Regions from separate parts of the Sphingomonas sanguinis genome, predicted to be linked through region 1. Evidence: riboswitches for the same ligand, from Rfam matches in the RefSeq annotation. Region 1 holds a riboswitch; the other holds the start of a gene.
The links. Region 1 has a riboswitch for fluoride ahead of KV697_RS19730 (voltage-gated chloride channel family protein). Riboswitches for the same ligand answer to the same signal wherever they lie in the genome.
Positions count from the first base shown of each region.

Region 2: it holds a riboswitch for fluoride, as region 1 does, so the genes downstream of both, KV697_RS13525 (voltage-gated chloride channel family protein) here and KV697_RS19730 (voltage-gated chloride channel family protein) in region 1, are expected to answer to the same signal.

Region 1 is NZ_CP079204.1:27,408-34,627, forward strand. It holds gene KV697_RS19695 (LysR family transcriptional regulator) at 1-1, opposite strand, end outside; gene KV697_RS19700 (molybdopterin-dependent oxidoreductase) at 148-1,215, shown strand; gene KV697_RS19705 (MgtC/SapB family protein) at 1,212-1,724, shown strand; gene KV697_RS19710 (anti-sigma factor family protein) at 1,776-2,546, opposite strand; gene KV697_RS19715 (RNA polymerase sigma factor) at 2,543-3,052, opposite strand; gene KV697_RS19720 (YncE family protein) at 3,054-4,493, opposite strand; gene KV697_RS19725 (DUF305 domain-containing protein) at 4,495-4,893, opposite strand; fluoride riboswitch at 5,024-5,100, shown strand; gene KV697_RS19730 (voltage-gated chloride channel family protein) at 5,124-6,482, shown strand; gene KV697_RS19735 (DUF190 domain-containing protein) at 6,508-6,891, shown strand.
Region 2 is NZ_CP079203.1:2,879,127-2,886,346, reverse strand. It holds gene KV697_RS13550 (hypothetical protein) at 1-950, opposite strand, end outside; gene KV697_RS13545 (hypothetical protein) at 917-1,498, opposite strand; gene KV697_RS13540 (hypothetical protein) at 1,520-2,104, opposite strand; gene KV697_RS13535 (hypothetical protein) at 2,495-3,748, shown strand; gene KV697_RS13530 (DUF190 domain-containing protein) at 4,096-4,548, opposite strand; gene KV697_RS13525 (voltage-gated chloride channel family protein) at 4,505-5,863, opposite strand; fluoride riboswitch at 5,887-5,963, opposite strand; gene KV697_RS13520 (DUF305 domain-containing protein) at 6,127-6,492, shown strand; gene KV697_RS13515 (YncE family protein) at 6,494-7,220, shown strand, end outside.

The DNA of each region.
Region 1 (7,220 bases):
TGCAGCTTATATCGCGCAATCTGATCGATACGACCAACCGTTTGATCTGCTCATTCCAATCTGGATATCGGAACGATCGGCAGCCTTTCGTCTGTGATGGTCTTGAAGACTTGAAGCGATCCGCGCGCTTGCGGCGTTTGTTCGTCCATGACCGATATGATCGAGCGCAAATCCGATCCCTACAACGCCGAGCCGACGCCCAGTGCGTTGATCGAGCGGTTCCTGACGCCGCAGGCGCTGTTCTACGTGCGCAGCCACGGGCCAGTGCCGGATCTGCCCGCCAATCATCGGATCGAGGTGAGCGGGACGGGCATGGCGAGCCGCTCTTTCTCGGTAGAGGAACTGAAAGCTACGTTCCCCACGCGGACGGTGACGGCAGTTCTCCAGTGCGCCGGCAACCGGCGCACTGACCTCCAGCAGGTCGGAAAAACGTCGGGTGATCCTTGGGATGTCGGCGCGATCGGCAATGCAGAGTGGACCGGCGTACGCCTGGCCGATGTGCTCGATGCGGTCGGCGCACCTGATGCGTCCGACCTGTTCGTGGCGTTCACCGGCGCGGACGAGGTGGACGTGGAGGGCGAGGAAGCCTTGTTCGGGGTATCGATCGCCATGAGCAAGGCGCGGCAGCCCGACGTCCTCCTCGTCTGGGCGATGAACGGCGAGCCGCTGACGCCCGAACACGGCGCACCGCTCCGCATGGTGGTGCCGGGCTATGCCGGCGTGCGCAGCGCCAAATGGCTGACACGGATCGAGGTGCGAGACATGCCTTCCGACGCACCGATCCAGGCGCACGACTACAAGCTGTTTCCCGCCGATGTGACGAGCGACACCGTCGACTGGAGCCGGGGTCTGACCATCAATGCCATGCCGCTCAACGCCGCGATCTGCGTGCCCGGCTCTGGCGAAAGCCTGCCGGCCGGGGAGGTGCGGATCGAGGGCTATGCCATCGCCTATGATCGCCGCGTCTCTCGGGTCGAAGTGTCGGTAAACGGTGGTCGCGAGTGGCAACAGGCGACGTTCGCCGATGATCCGGAGACGCACTGGGGTTGGCGGCGCTGGACCCTCGACGCCACGCTTGCCAAAGGTCGCCAGCACCTTGTCGTGCGCGCCTTCGACGGGGCTGGACAGGGACAGCCCGAACGGCCGGACACGATGTGGAACTTCGCCGGATATCTGTGCACCGCCTGGCATCACGTCCACGTGCTGGTCGAATGATCGAAGCGTCAGCGGCATCGGACATCGGCTTCTGGATCGATGCGATCGGGCGGCTGGTGGTGGCGACCGCGGCCGGGATGGTGCTCGGCTGGGAACGCTCGCGCGAGAACCGGCAGATCATGGGCCTGCGGACGCTGGGTCTGGTCGGTCTGGCGAGTTGCATCGCCGTTCAGGCGATCGTGCATAGTGGCTTGCCGAACGTGAACGCCGATGCCGCAGGACGGGCGATGCAGGGCATTCTGTCCGGCGTCGGCTTCATCGGTGCCGGTGCGGTGCTGCGGGTCGGCCAGGGTCAGGAAGTGCATGGATTGGCGACCGCCGCGTGCATCTGGGTGACAGCCACGATCGGCGCGGCAGCAGGGTTGGCGGTGTGGCCGCTCATCATCGGCGGGGTGAGCCTTGCAATGCTCGTCCTGTTCGTCGGCGCGCCGCTGGAACGCCGCATCCGCGAGCGAGCCCGTCTGACGCCGGCCGAGACCGACAGGAAGGATGTCGAGCGCAAGCCGTGATCGCGCTGGACCGCCCGGTGCCCGTCGGCGCCGGGAGGCGGCAAGGCGCTATCAGGACACAAGCGCGGCATCTGCCTGACGCCGGACTTCATCGGCGATCGGATGCAGTTCGGCCGCGGGTCGCTCGCCCACCACACTATAGCCGATCCCGTCGACCGCCCATGTGACCCGGCCCATGGTCCCGCTGGACGTACTGGTCATGCTCGCGGTCTTGTCGATCTGCATGGGCCTCGTCAGCACCGCAAGTTTCGACGCTTGCGGTCCGTCGTAGAGGAGCAGTGCCGCAGGGCCGTGGGGCGTCGCGACCAGTCGCCCCCCGCCATAGCGATAGCCGGCCGTGCTGAGGTCCGGGATCGTGACGCGCTCACCCAATCGAGCGGAGGTCCATCGGATCAGCATGGCGCGCTGGTCGGGGCCGATCTCCGCCGGTCGTATCCGGTCGGCGGCATAGACACGGAAATTATCACTCGCCTCGTTGGCCAGCGCCGCGATGCCCGCGCGGGGTTCGCCGCTCCACCGCGCGCTCGACCAGCCACCGCCAAACCCCAACGCCAGCAGAAGTGACGCGGCGATGGCGAGCTGCCAACGCGGTTGCCGTTGCCGTCCCCTGATCGCTGCCACGCGCATCGTCGCCGGGATCGGTTCATCCGCGACGGGGGCGAACAGGGATGCAAGGGCTCGCGCCTGCTCCGCCTGCTCTCGCACACGGGCATGCACGTCCGGCTGGCCTTCAAGATAGGCGTCGACCAGGCGCTGCCGCTCGGGCGACAGCCTGCCATCGATCCATGCGGCCAGATCGTCCTCGCCGATCGGGCTGGTCATTGCACGCTCCTCAATCGCGGCCGTTCACCCTCCCGGAGGAGGGTCGCCAGACGGTCGCGCCCCCGCGATATGCGCGACATTACCGTGCCCAGCGGCACGCCGACTACGGCAGCGACCTCCGCATAGGGCAGGCCCTCGACCGAGACCAGGAGCAGCACCGTTCGCTGTTCTTCAGGCAACGCATCAAGCGCGCGCAGCAGGTCGCGGTGGTGCAGGCCTGTGTCCTGATCGGCCGGGCGGCCGAGCGCGGCGTCGTCCACGAGGTGGAGCGGAACCGCCGTACCTCGCCGGCTATGCTGCCGCTGATGATCAACCAACAAATTGTGCAGGATCGCATAGACCCACGGGCGGACCTCCGCACCCCGTCGCTGTCGCCAGCGCCCGACCGCGCGCTCCAGGCAATCCTGCACCACGTCATCCGCCATCACCCGGTCGCGCAACCACGACCGGGCATAGCGGCGCAGCCCGGGGATCAGCGGTTCGATCGCGGCGGCAAGCGGGTCCATCTCAGTCGCGCTGCACCTGCACGATGCGCCCCGGCGCGCCGTTCACCACCTCCGCAACCGCCAGAAAGCGCCGGGGTGTCGCGGTGCTGCCCTGAACGATCTGGCGGATCGGACCCGATGCGTTGACGATCGCCGCACCTGCCGGGTTGCTCATGAAGTTCGCAAGCGGCTCTACAGCGCCGCTGCCGTCCGCATTGGCGGTCAGTACGAGCATGTAAGGCTTCTTGGGCTGCAAACCGGTAACGGCACTCTGCACGACCTGAATGATGCCCTGGTCGAAGAGGGTGATGCTGCTTGCCGTACCTTTGCCGCCAATCGGCCCCATGGTCAGATGCAGCGCCTTGCCCGCTGTGCCGAGCGGCTGGAGATTGTCGGTGCCGGGGCCTGTCGGAACTGCGTTCGACACATAGGCGATCGCCTGCGGTGCCTGTCCGACCGGCACGGTAGCGACGACCGTGTTGCCGGCAGTGTCGATCGCGGCCAGCTCATCGGAATTCTCTAGCCCGACATAAACGCGCCGGCCGTCGCCCGATGGCCAAACACCGTGCGGCATCTTGCCGACCGGAATTGTTGCCACCGGCGTGAAGTCGGACGTGCGGAACACCTTGACCACATTCTCTCCGCCGACCGTCACATACGCGAACTGCCCCTTGGCCGTGCGGGCGAAATTGACATGGTTCGTGATAGGCCCGGTATCCAGCACCTTCAGGATCGCGAAGGGTGGCCGAGCATCGAATGCGACCGTCTTGCCGATGTCCTTCAGCGTAAACCACACTTGCTTGCCGTCCGGCGTCGCGGCGATGTTGGGGCAGAAGGGGCTTGGCTGCGCCACCTGTCCGACCTGCGCGTGGGTCGCGACATCGAACACAGCCAATACCGGATTGAACGAAGAGCAGACATAGCCGTACCGGCCATCGGGAGAGAAGATCGTCATGCCCGGACCACCGGGCGTCTTGATGCGCCCCGTCTCCTTGTACGTCGTGGGGTCGAGCACGGCGATATAATCCTCGCCGCGGACCGTGACCCACACCTCCTTGCCGTCCGGCGTGAAGAACGCCTCGTGCGGACTGCGCCCGACATAGGTCGTGTGCTTGACGGTGTTGGTGGCGGTGTCGATCCACGACACGGCGTTCGATCCGATCGACACGACCGCCAAGGTCTTCCCGTCCGGCGAGAAGCCGAGGCCGTGAACCAGCACCTGTCCCTTGTAGAGCGGGGAGAAGTTCATCGGCTGGGGATCGCCGAGTTTGATGACGCCGAGCAGCCGGTTGTCGGCCGGGTCGGTCACCGACACCGTGTTGGAGAATTGTTCAGACGCATAGACGCGGTCGCGGTGGCTGACGGGCATGTCCTTAGCGTTCCACGGCGCCTGCTGGGCCATGGCGAGGCCCGGTGCGGCGCTCATCAGCAAGGCGGCCGATCGAAGGATGGTCCGGATCATGTCAGTGCTCCATATGGCTGTGGTGGTCGCCGCCCTGCGTCGGGGCTGGCGTCGAAGGGGGTAGCGGCTGACCGATCGCCAGCTTCATGGCGGCGATCTCCTGCTGCTGATCGATGATGATTTCCTGCGCGATGCGCTTGAGCTGCTCGTTATGGCCGTAGCGCAGCTCCGCCACCGCCATATCGATGGCACCCTGATGATGCGGAAGCATCATCGCCACGAAGTCGCGGTCGACGTCACCGGACGGCTTGACCATCATGCCCGCCATCATCCGGTCCATCGCGACAGACATCATGGTAGCGTAGCCATCGGCGGGGGCGGCCGCGACTGCGCCGGTAATTAGGGCCGAAGCCGTCAGACCCAGCATCCAATCTCGTCTACGCATAAGCCTCCAGCGCATCGGTCTCGAAAGCGTAGACGATGCTCGTCGGGGTTTATTCCGTGGCCAAAGCCATTTTATCGGTCCTCACCAAAACGATAGTCTCATGCTTCTGCGGTTGGTTGACCGGGTCGCGGTCGGACAGCATATGCGCAGGCACGGCGATGGATTTCCGCCGGGCCATTCGGTCGAACCGCCCTCGCAAGGGCCGATGATTCCTACCAGGCGCCGCAAGGCAGCAAGGAGGAATCGTGCGCGCGACATTTCGCAATCTCTATGACCAGTTCAACATGGCAGCGTTCATTCGCGATCGCCGCACCCATGCCACGTCGGTACTGCGGTGGGCTTTGATCCTGGTCCCGATGGCCGCAGCGGTGGGAACGCTCTGCGCGGCCTTCCTGCGGAGCCTCGACGCCGTAACCCGGCTTCGCTTCGCCTTTCCCTGGCTGCTCTACCTGCTGCCGATCGGCGGGTTCGTGGTCGGACTGCTCTACCATCTGACAGGGCGCTCGGTCGAAGGCGGCAACAACCTCATCGTCGAGCAAATCCACGAACCGGGGGGCGGCGTGCCGCTGCGCATGGCTCCGCTCATCTTCTTCGGCACGGTCGTGACACATCTGTTCGGGGGATCGGCGGGACGTGAAGGCACCGCCGTGCAGTTGGGCGGCAGTCTTGCCAGCGGGTTTGGACGCGCGCTCAGATTGGATGCGGAAGCGACACGCACCCTCCTTATGACCGGGATCGCGGCTGGGTTCGGCGCGGTCTTCGGGACGCCGATTGCGGGCGCGGTCTTTGCACTGGAGGTGCTGGCGATCGGTCGGGTCGAGTATCGCGCGCTGGTGCCATGCCTGGTCGCGGCGCTGGTCGGTGACTGGACCTGTCTTGCCTGGGGCATTCATCACGGCGTCTACCATGTCGATGCGCTGGTGCCGGTCGACGCGCTGCTCGTCGCCAAGGCCGGTGTCGCCGGCATTGCCTTCGGTCTGACCGGGCTGACCTTTGCCGAGGCCAATCACGCGCTGGGCGGATGGTTGAAGCGCGTGATCCCCTATGGCCCACTACGACCCGTTATCGGCGGGCTGGCCGTGATTGCGCTGGTCTGGCTGCTCGGAACCCGCGACTATCTTGGCCTGGGTACGCTCGCCGCGACACCGGACAGCCTGACCATCGCCAGCTTCTTTGGTCCCGATACGCACTCGTGGAGCTGGGCGCTGAAGCTGCTCTTTACCGTCGTGACCCTGAGCGCGGGCTTCAAGGGGGGCGAGGTCACGCCGCTGTTCTTTATCGGCGCGGCGCTCGGCAATGCGCTCGCGCCGATGTTCGGAGTACCGTCGGGGCTATTCGCAGCGATCGGCTTCGTCGCGCTGTTCGCGGGCGCGGCCAACACACCGCTGGCTTGCACGTTCATGGGGATCGAGTTGTTCGGCGCGGCCTATGCGGTGCCGATCGCAGTCGCGTGCTTCGTCGCCTACCTCTGCTCAGGCCACAACGGCATCTACCTGTCGCAGCGCGTCGCTGTGCCAAAGGTACCTGCCGCACACCTCACACCCGACGCGACCCTGCGCGATGCCCGCACGCACCGCGCTTCTCGCCGGCGCACGCGCGCCTGATCCTGTTTCCTGTCGAAAGCCCGTCATGCCCAATCGTTTCACCGTCCATCACCGCGAAGTCGGGATGCTGCGCATCTATCTGAAACCGTCCGACAAGATCGGCCCGCGTCGCTTCTGGGGGGCAAAGCCGCTCTATCGCGAGCTGATTCGCACCGCGAAGGCGGACGGCATCATCAACGCCGTCGCGCAAAATACCCATTACGGCTTCAGCAATCACGAACCGATCCGGGAGAACGGCTCGGAAATTGCCGATCCGCATCTGACGATCTGTGTCGAACTGGTCGGCGATCGCGATCAGCTCGACCTCTTCTGTCGCCGGCATGGAGATCTGATCGGCGACAAGGTGATCGTCTACAAACGACTGGAGCATTGGACTATCACGCGCAAAACTGAGCTAACCAGAGCCTGATCGGCGTTCCCGTAAAGGAAGGTCGGCCGGTACGCTGGCACGCCGACGAGTGCGCTGTGGGCCGCTCAGGTCGCGCGTTTTCCCGAAATATGTTCCCGATTGCTTTTTCCCGAAATGCGGCATCGGACATGGAGTTTCGGGAAAGGTCGGGCGCCTGAAAATCGGCGTGACCGAGCCCGCTGCTGTCGCAGCGGGTTCGGGTTCAGGAGCCGCGAGGTGATCGCATCAGCGGGGGCAGCGCTGCGCTGCTTGGATGGCTCCCACGCTGCCCCCGCTGCTGCCAGATGGGGTCATTTCTATTTGGCGAAGATTATGTCTTTTCTAAACGG
Region 2 (7,220 bases), on a different replicon from region 1:
ATCGGCAGGTCGTCGCGGACCCGCTGCGCGAGGTCGATCTCGACACGCCGGCGGATCACGAGGGCCTGAGCGGAAGCGACGGCGCCGATGCGATCGCGTCGATCGAGCAGCGAGACGAGCTCGCCCCACGTCGCCATCGGGCCGTGACCCGCGATGCGATCGTCGAAGGCGTCGAGCTGGCGGCGCGACACGTGCGCGAACCCCCTCGACGCGAAGATGTGCGCGTTCCTGCGGTGGCGGATGCTCTGGAAGATCTCGCGGCGGAAGACGACGGAGTAACCGATTCCCGCCCGCCTCAGTATCTCGGAGGCGACGGCGATGTTGCGGCGCAGTCGTGCGTCGCGCAGATCGTTCTCGTCCCGCTTGATCTCGCGGACGGCGATCCCGCCCCCCTCGCGGTAGAGGACGACGTCCGGGTCATGGCGCCCGCCCGCCCAGCGCACGCTCATCCCCTCGGTCACGATGGCGGTCGTGGCATGGGCCACCTGCTGGCTGATCACGTAGTTCTCGGCGGTAGCGCCCTCCACGTGCAGCATGCGGTGCGACTTGGGGCAGTTCATGATCGCCACCTCGCTCGCCTTCTTGCCCGTGAAGGTCCTGAGCGACCGGCCGTCATGCGAGATCCTGATCGAACCCAACGAGACGAGATCGTCATCGGGTTCGTTCTCCTCGACCAGTCGTCGGACGCGCAGGCGGCCGGGATCCGGCTCCTGGGTCTCGTCGAGGAACGTGTTCGGCCAGTCCTCGATGGCCAGGATCTGTTCGACGAGCGGCTGGACCGGCATCAGCCGTTCGCGTCGGATCCGGGTCTGCAGGCCCGTGAAGGAGGGCTTTCTGATGGCAAGCTCGCGCGCGGCCCTGACCGCCTCCCCCGGATTCGGAACCACGTCAGTCGGAGCCTGGACCGATCCCATGCTCATGCCCGGATCCCAGCGGTCGACGCCCGCCATGCTTCGCGCTTCGTCGCACCCGTCTCGACGGGCGTCGCCTGCGTGAACCAGCGGTGGGAGGCTGCGATCACTTCGACGTCGATCGGCATCGCGGAGGCGCGTCCCGATAGCAGCATGCGACTGAAGGCCGCGTCCTCGATGAAGCAGGTTTCTTCGGTGGCGAAGCCGGTCTGCGCGTCGATCATGGTGCGCCAGCCGCCTCCGCGGTTCCTCGACAACCAGACGTAGCCGTCCATTTCGACCGTTTCGTACGTGACCCGCGCCGTGACGCGATCGGACTCCCCGCAGGAAGCGGTCGCCACGGCACCGGATCCGGACGCACCCCATGCAGCCGAACGGCCGCACCGGACGGCGGGGATGAAGGGATCGGTCCTTACACCGTCGTCATGGACGCCGATGTCGTCGGCACCGCTCGAAGCGGATCGTTGATCGGCGTGCAGCATGGCGGCACCTTCTGCGGTGAGGTCGAGGAAGGAGCGGTCATGCCCCGGCCGGGGGAAGGACCTTCCGGGAAGGCGGCTGAAGCCCTCGAACGGCGGGGCCGGCATCTGTCCGCTCGGTAGTGGCGATCAGTGGATCGTCGGCAAGCTCTCGTCGCGAGCCAGGAGCCGATGCGGAGCGATCTGTCCGAGCACCTCTCCCACGACCTTCACCCGGTGGCGGAAGGTCGGGAGGTCGGTCGGCCCCATGGCGTCACCGTCACCGGCATGAGAGAGCTGGCTGACCTCGTCGACGTACATGCGGTGCGCCGAAGCCATCGATCGCCCGGGGTGGGTGAGGACGGTCACGGCGGCGGCGTTCATCGCAGCGTCGGACATTTCGAGCCGTTCGGCGTCCGTCTTCACCTTCGCCACGGAACGGCAGAGCTCCACCCGCACAGGCGGCTGGCGCTCGTCGATGGCCTCGTCACGACCGAGGAGCCGATGGATCACCGTCATGCCGCCGTTCCCGCGAGGGCAGAAATCCGGCCCTCCGGCCATGACCACTTGGAGGCGCCCCTTCTCCACCAGACGGTCGATCGTGGCCGTATCCGGAAGGCGGAGGCTGCCGTCCGGGGCGATGGCCGTGAGCACGCGTCCCGAACCATCGAGGAGCAGCGGCAGTCTGCCGTACTGGCGGAGCGTGTACATGACGCCGCTGTCGGTCAGCAGCATGCAAGTGTTGTTCGGAACGTTCATGGAGGGCTTCCTTCCGCGGCGCGCGCGTCGGCGCTTCGCCGATCGCGATGCGATCCTCGTGCATTTCTTCTTCTGCAGGTTCGTTCGACTGGCGGGCCCTCTCGGACACGGCCCTGATGTCAGATGCCGTTTCCGGTCAGCTCGTGTCCGGGTGTCCGTCGGCGCTTGAGCCGTCGCCTTTCATGTCCATGCGCCCGCTCCGGCCGATCATCATCGTCATACTTTCGACTTCTATTCTGGACTGACTAAACGACTATACGCATGGTGTCAATGAATGTTCATTCATGCGCTGCGAAAACTCGAATGACCGTATTGTCATGCGACCTGCCGGGGGGTAGCGGCAGGTCGATGCAGGAGCGGGAGTTCATGACGGCGGACGGACTGGCGATCGGTGCCGAAAGGATCAGGGCCGAGGTGGAGAGATGGCTCACCTTCCCCGGAGGGTCTGACGGATTGGAGCCGCAGCGGCCTGGGATCGATCCCGAGCGAGAGGTCGATGCTTGGCTTTCCTTGGACGAGGCGTCGCGCGCTCGGCTGGAGGAACGGCTGAGGGTCCTGTCCCGGCTGCGTCGGGAGGGACGTCGGGGCGATGCTGCGCGCGTCGCGACCGAACTCGAGATGAGCAGGCCGAATGTCGTCCGCCTGATGAAGCGGATGGATGAGGTCGGGCCCGTTACGGGTCTCGTCACGCAGAAACGGGTTCAGGTGCCGAGATCCGTCATCCGGGACGGCTTCCCCGAACCTGTCGAGGAATGGCTTCAGGCCGAACTCGCCGCCCATCCCGCGATTTCGGCAAGCGATCTGGAGGCTCGTCTGAGGGAGCGGTGCCGCGTCGCCGCCGAATCCGTGGATCTGCCCAGCGCATCGGCGCTGCGCAGGCGCATCGAGCATCTCAGAAAGCTCGGCTTCGCCGTGGCCGAGAGCGGTCCACGATTGGGTCGGAGCCTTCTGGTCGACGCCGGATGGGTGGATCTCTGGGTCCAGGGTGGAAGCTCAACGGGATCGGAGCCAGGCCAGGTCCGCGTCATGTTCATGATCGACGTGGGCACCCGACTGATCTGCGGTGCCCACGCGTACCTAAAGCCGCATGCAGGGGAGCTGTCGGGACTGCTCGGAGACGTCCGGCGGAGGTTCCCGGACTTTGCCACCATGCAGATGCCAGTCGCAGATGCGGTCGAGACGGTGCGCTGGGTCGTGCCGTCCGAACTGTCCTCCCGGTCGTCCTTCGTAGGCGCCTACGTCCCAGCCGAACGCAGACCAAGGTTCCAGCTGGCGAAGCGCCACGTGCGTCGTCTGGAAACTGATCTGCTCAGCGAGATCGGCGACCGACTCGGTGGTCTCCGACTCAGCCCTCGCCCCGCCGCCGCCGATGCTTCGTCTCGCGTCCTGCCCGCCATTGGCGAGGCGGTCTACCTGCTTTCCCGGGAGGTGGAGAACCACAACGGCTCGATCGTGCGCACGCTGCTGGATCAAGGGGCGACATCCACCGTCGGGAGCCGAGGCCGGACCGCCAACACGGCCCGCGCGGACGCCTTGGTCCGCGACATCGTCGCCATGTTCGTATCGGTTTCCATCGATGACGACGTCCTGGAGCCGGCGGTCCGTCGCGCGTACTCCTAGGTGTAGCGGCTCGCAAACACGGCGGCGTCTGCTCGCCATCGGAGCGATTTTGTGCTCACGCTCTCTGCCACTGGCGGGCGGCATCGTGCTCGAATTAGCTGCCAGCGTGCTCGCCATCATCCGGCGCTGCTCGCAATCGGAGATGGCTGCCCACATCATCCGCTCCGGGCGGATGCCAAAGGCGGATTCATCTCACCGGCCGGATCGTCCCATTTCTCCGTCTCCAACCGGCCATTTTGAGAATGAGCAATCGGGAACATATTTTGGGAAACGACTGCTTCCATGCCGTCCAGCGGGCCTTGCGGACGTCAGCCGTCCCGACCATCCTTCCTTTACGGGAACGCCGATCAGGCTCTGGTTAGCTCAGTTTTGCGCGTGATAGTCCAATGCTCCAGTCGTTTGTAGACGATCACCTTGTCGCCGATCAGATCTCCATGCCGGCGACAGAAGAGGTCGAGCTGATCGCGATCGCCGACCAGTTCGACACAGATCGTCAGATGCGGATCGGCAATTTCCGAGCCGTTCTCCCGGATCGGTTCGTGATTGCTGAAGCCGTAATGGGTATTTTGCGCGACGGCGTTGATGATGCCGTCCGCCTTCGCGGTGCGAATCAGCTCGCGATAGAGCGGCTTTGCCCCCCAGAAGCGACGCGGGCCGATCTTGTCGGACGGTTTCAGATAGATGCGCAGCATCCCGACTTCGCGGTGATGGACGGTGAAACGATTGGGCATGACGGGCTTTCGACAGGAAACAGGATCAGGCGCGCGTGCGCCGGCGAGAAGCGCGGTGCGTGCGGGCATCGCGCAGGGTCGCGTCGGGTGTGAGGTGTGCGGCAGGTACCTTTGGCACAGCGACGCGCTGCGACAGGTAGATGCCGTTGTGGCCTGAGCAGAGGTAGGCGACGAAGCACGCGACTGCGATCGGCACCGCATAGGCCGCGCCGAACAACTCGATCCCCATGAACGTGCAAGCCAGCGGTGTGTTGGCCGCGCCCGCGAACAGCGCGACGAAGCCGATCGCTGCGAATAGCCCCGACGGTACTCCGAACATCGGCGCGAGCGCATTGCCGAGCGCCGCGCCGATAAAGAACAGCGGCGTGACCTCGCCCCCCTTGAAGCCCGCGCTCAGGGTCACGACGGTAAAGAGCAGCTTCAGCGCCCAGCTCCACGAGTGCGTATCGGGACCAAAGAAGCTGGCGATGGTCAGGCTGTCCGGTGTCGCGGCGAGCGTACCCAGGCCAAGATAGTCGCGGGTTCCGAGCAGCCAGACCAGCGCAATCACGGCCAGCCCGCCGATAACGGGTCGTAGTGGGCCATAGGGGATCACGCGCTTCAACCATCCGCCCAGCGCGTGATTGGCCTCGGCAAAGGTCAGCCCGGTCAGACCGAAGGCAATGCCGGCGACACCGGCCTTGGCGACGAGCAGCGCGTCGACCGGCACCAGCGCATCGACATGGTAGACGCCGTGATGAATGCCCCAGGCAAGACAGGTCCAGTCACCGACCAGCGCCGCGACCAGGCATGGCACCAGCGCGCGATACTCGACCCGACCGATCGCCAGCACCTCCAGTGCAAAGACCGCGCCCGCAATCGGCGTCCCGAAGACCGCGCCGAACCCAGCCGCGATCCCGGTCATAAGGAGGGTGCGTGTCGCTTCCGCATCCAATCTGAGCGCGCGTCCAAACCCGCTGGCAAGACTGCCGCCCAACTGCACGGCGGTGCCTTCACGTCCCGCCGATCCCCCGAACAGATGTGTCACGACCGTGCCGAAGAAGATGAGCGGAGCCATGCGCAGCGGCACGCCGCCCCCCGGTTCGTGGATTTGCTCGACGATGAGGTTGTTGCCGCCTTCGACCGAGCGCCCTGTCAGATGGTAGAGCAGTCCGACCACGAACCCGCCGATCGGCAGCAGGTAGAGCAGCCAGGGAAAGGCGAAGCGAAGCCGGGTTACGGCGTCGAGGCTCCGCAGGAAGGCCGCGCAGAGCGTTCCCACCGCTGCGGCCATCGGGACCAGGATCAAAGCCCACCGCAGTACCGACGTGGCATGGGTGCGGCGATCGCGAATGAACGCTGCCATGTTGAACTGGTCATAGAGATTGCGAAATGTCGCGCGCACGATTCCTCCTTGCTGCCTTGCGGCGCCTGGTAGGAATCATCGGCCCTTGCGAGGGCGGTTCGACCGAATGGCCCGGCGGAAATCCATCGCCGTGCCTGCGCATATGCTGTCCGACCGCGACCCGGTCAACCAACCGCAGAAGCATGAGACTATCGTTTTGGTGAGGACCGATAAAATGGCTTTGGCCACGGAATAAACCCCGACGAGCATCGTCTACGCTTTCGAGACCGATGCGCTGGAGGCTTATGCGTAGACGAGATTGGATGCTGGGTCTGACGGCTTCGGCCCTACTTACCGGCGCAGTCGCGGCCGCCCCCGCCGATGGCTACGCTACCATGATGTCTGTCGCGATGGACCGGATGATGGCGGGCATGATGGTCAAGCCGTCCGGTGACGTCGACCGCGACTTCGTGGCGATGATGCTTCCGCATCATCAGGGTGCCATCGATATGGCGGTGGCGGAGCTGCGCTACGGCCATAACGAGCAGCTCAAGCGCATCGCGCAGGAAATCATCATCGATCAGCAGCAGGAGATCGCCGCCATGAAGCTGGCGATCGGCCAGCCGCTACCGCCTTCGACGCCAGCCCCGACGCAGGGCGGCGACCACCATAGCCCTATGGAGCACTGACATGATCCGGACCATCCTGCGCTCGGCCGCCTTGCTGATGAGCGCCGCACCGGGCCTCGCCATGGCCCAGCAGGCGCCGTGGAACGCTAAGGACATGCCCGTCAGCCACCGCGACCGCGTCTATGCGTCTGAACAATTCTCCAACACGGTGTCGGTGACCGACCCGGCCGACAACCGGCTGCTCGGCGTCATCAAACTCGGCGATCCCCAGCCGATGAACTTCTCCCCGCTCTACAAGGGACAGGTGCTGGTTCACGGCCTGGGCTTCTCGCCGGACGGGAAGACCTTGGCGGTCGTGTCGATCGGATCGAACGCCGTGTCGTGGATCGACACCGCCACCAACACCGTCAAGCACACGACCTATGTCGGGCGCAGTCCGCACGAGGCGTTCTTCACGCCGGACGGCAAGGAGGTGTGGGTCACGGTCCGCGGCGAGGATTATATCGCCGTGCTCGACCCCACGACGTACAAGGAGACGGGGCGCATCAAGACGCCCGGTGGTCCGGGCATGACGATCTTCTCTCCCGATGGCCGGTACGGCTATGTCTGCTCTTCGTTCAATCCGGTATTGGCTGTGTTCGATGTCGCGACCCACGCGCAGGTCGGACAGGTGGCGCAGCCAAGCCCCTTCTGCCCCAACATCGCCGCGACGCCGGACGGCAAGCAAGTGTGGTTTACGCTGAAGGACATCGGCAAGACGGTCGCATTCGATGCTCGGCCACCCTTCG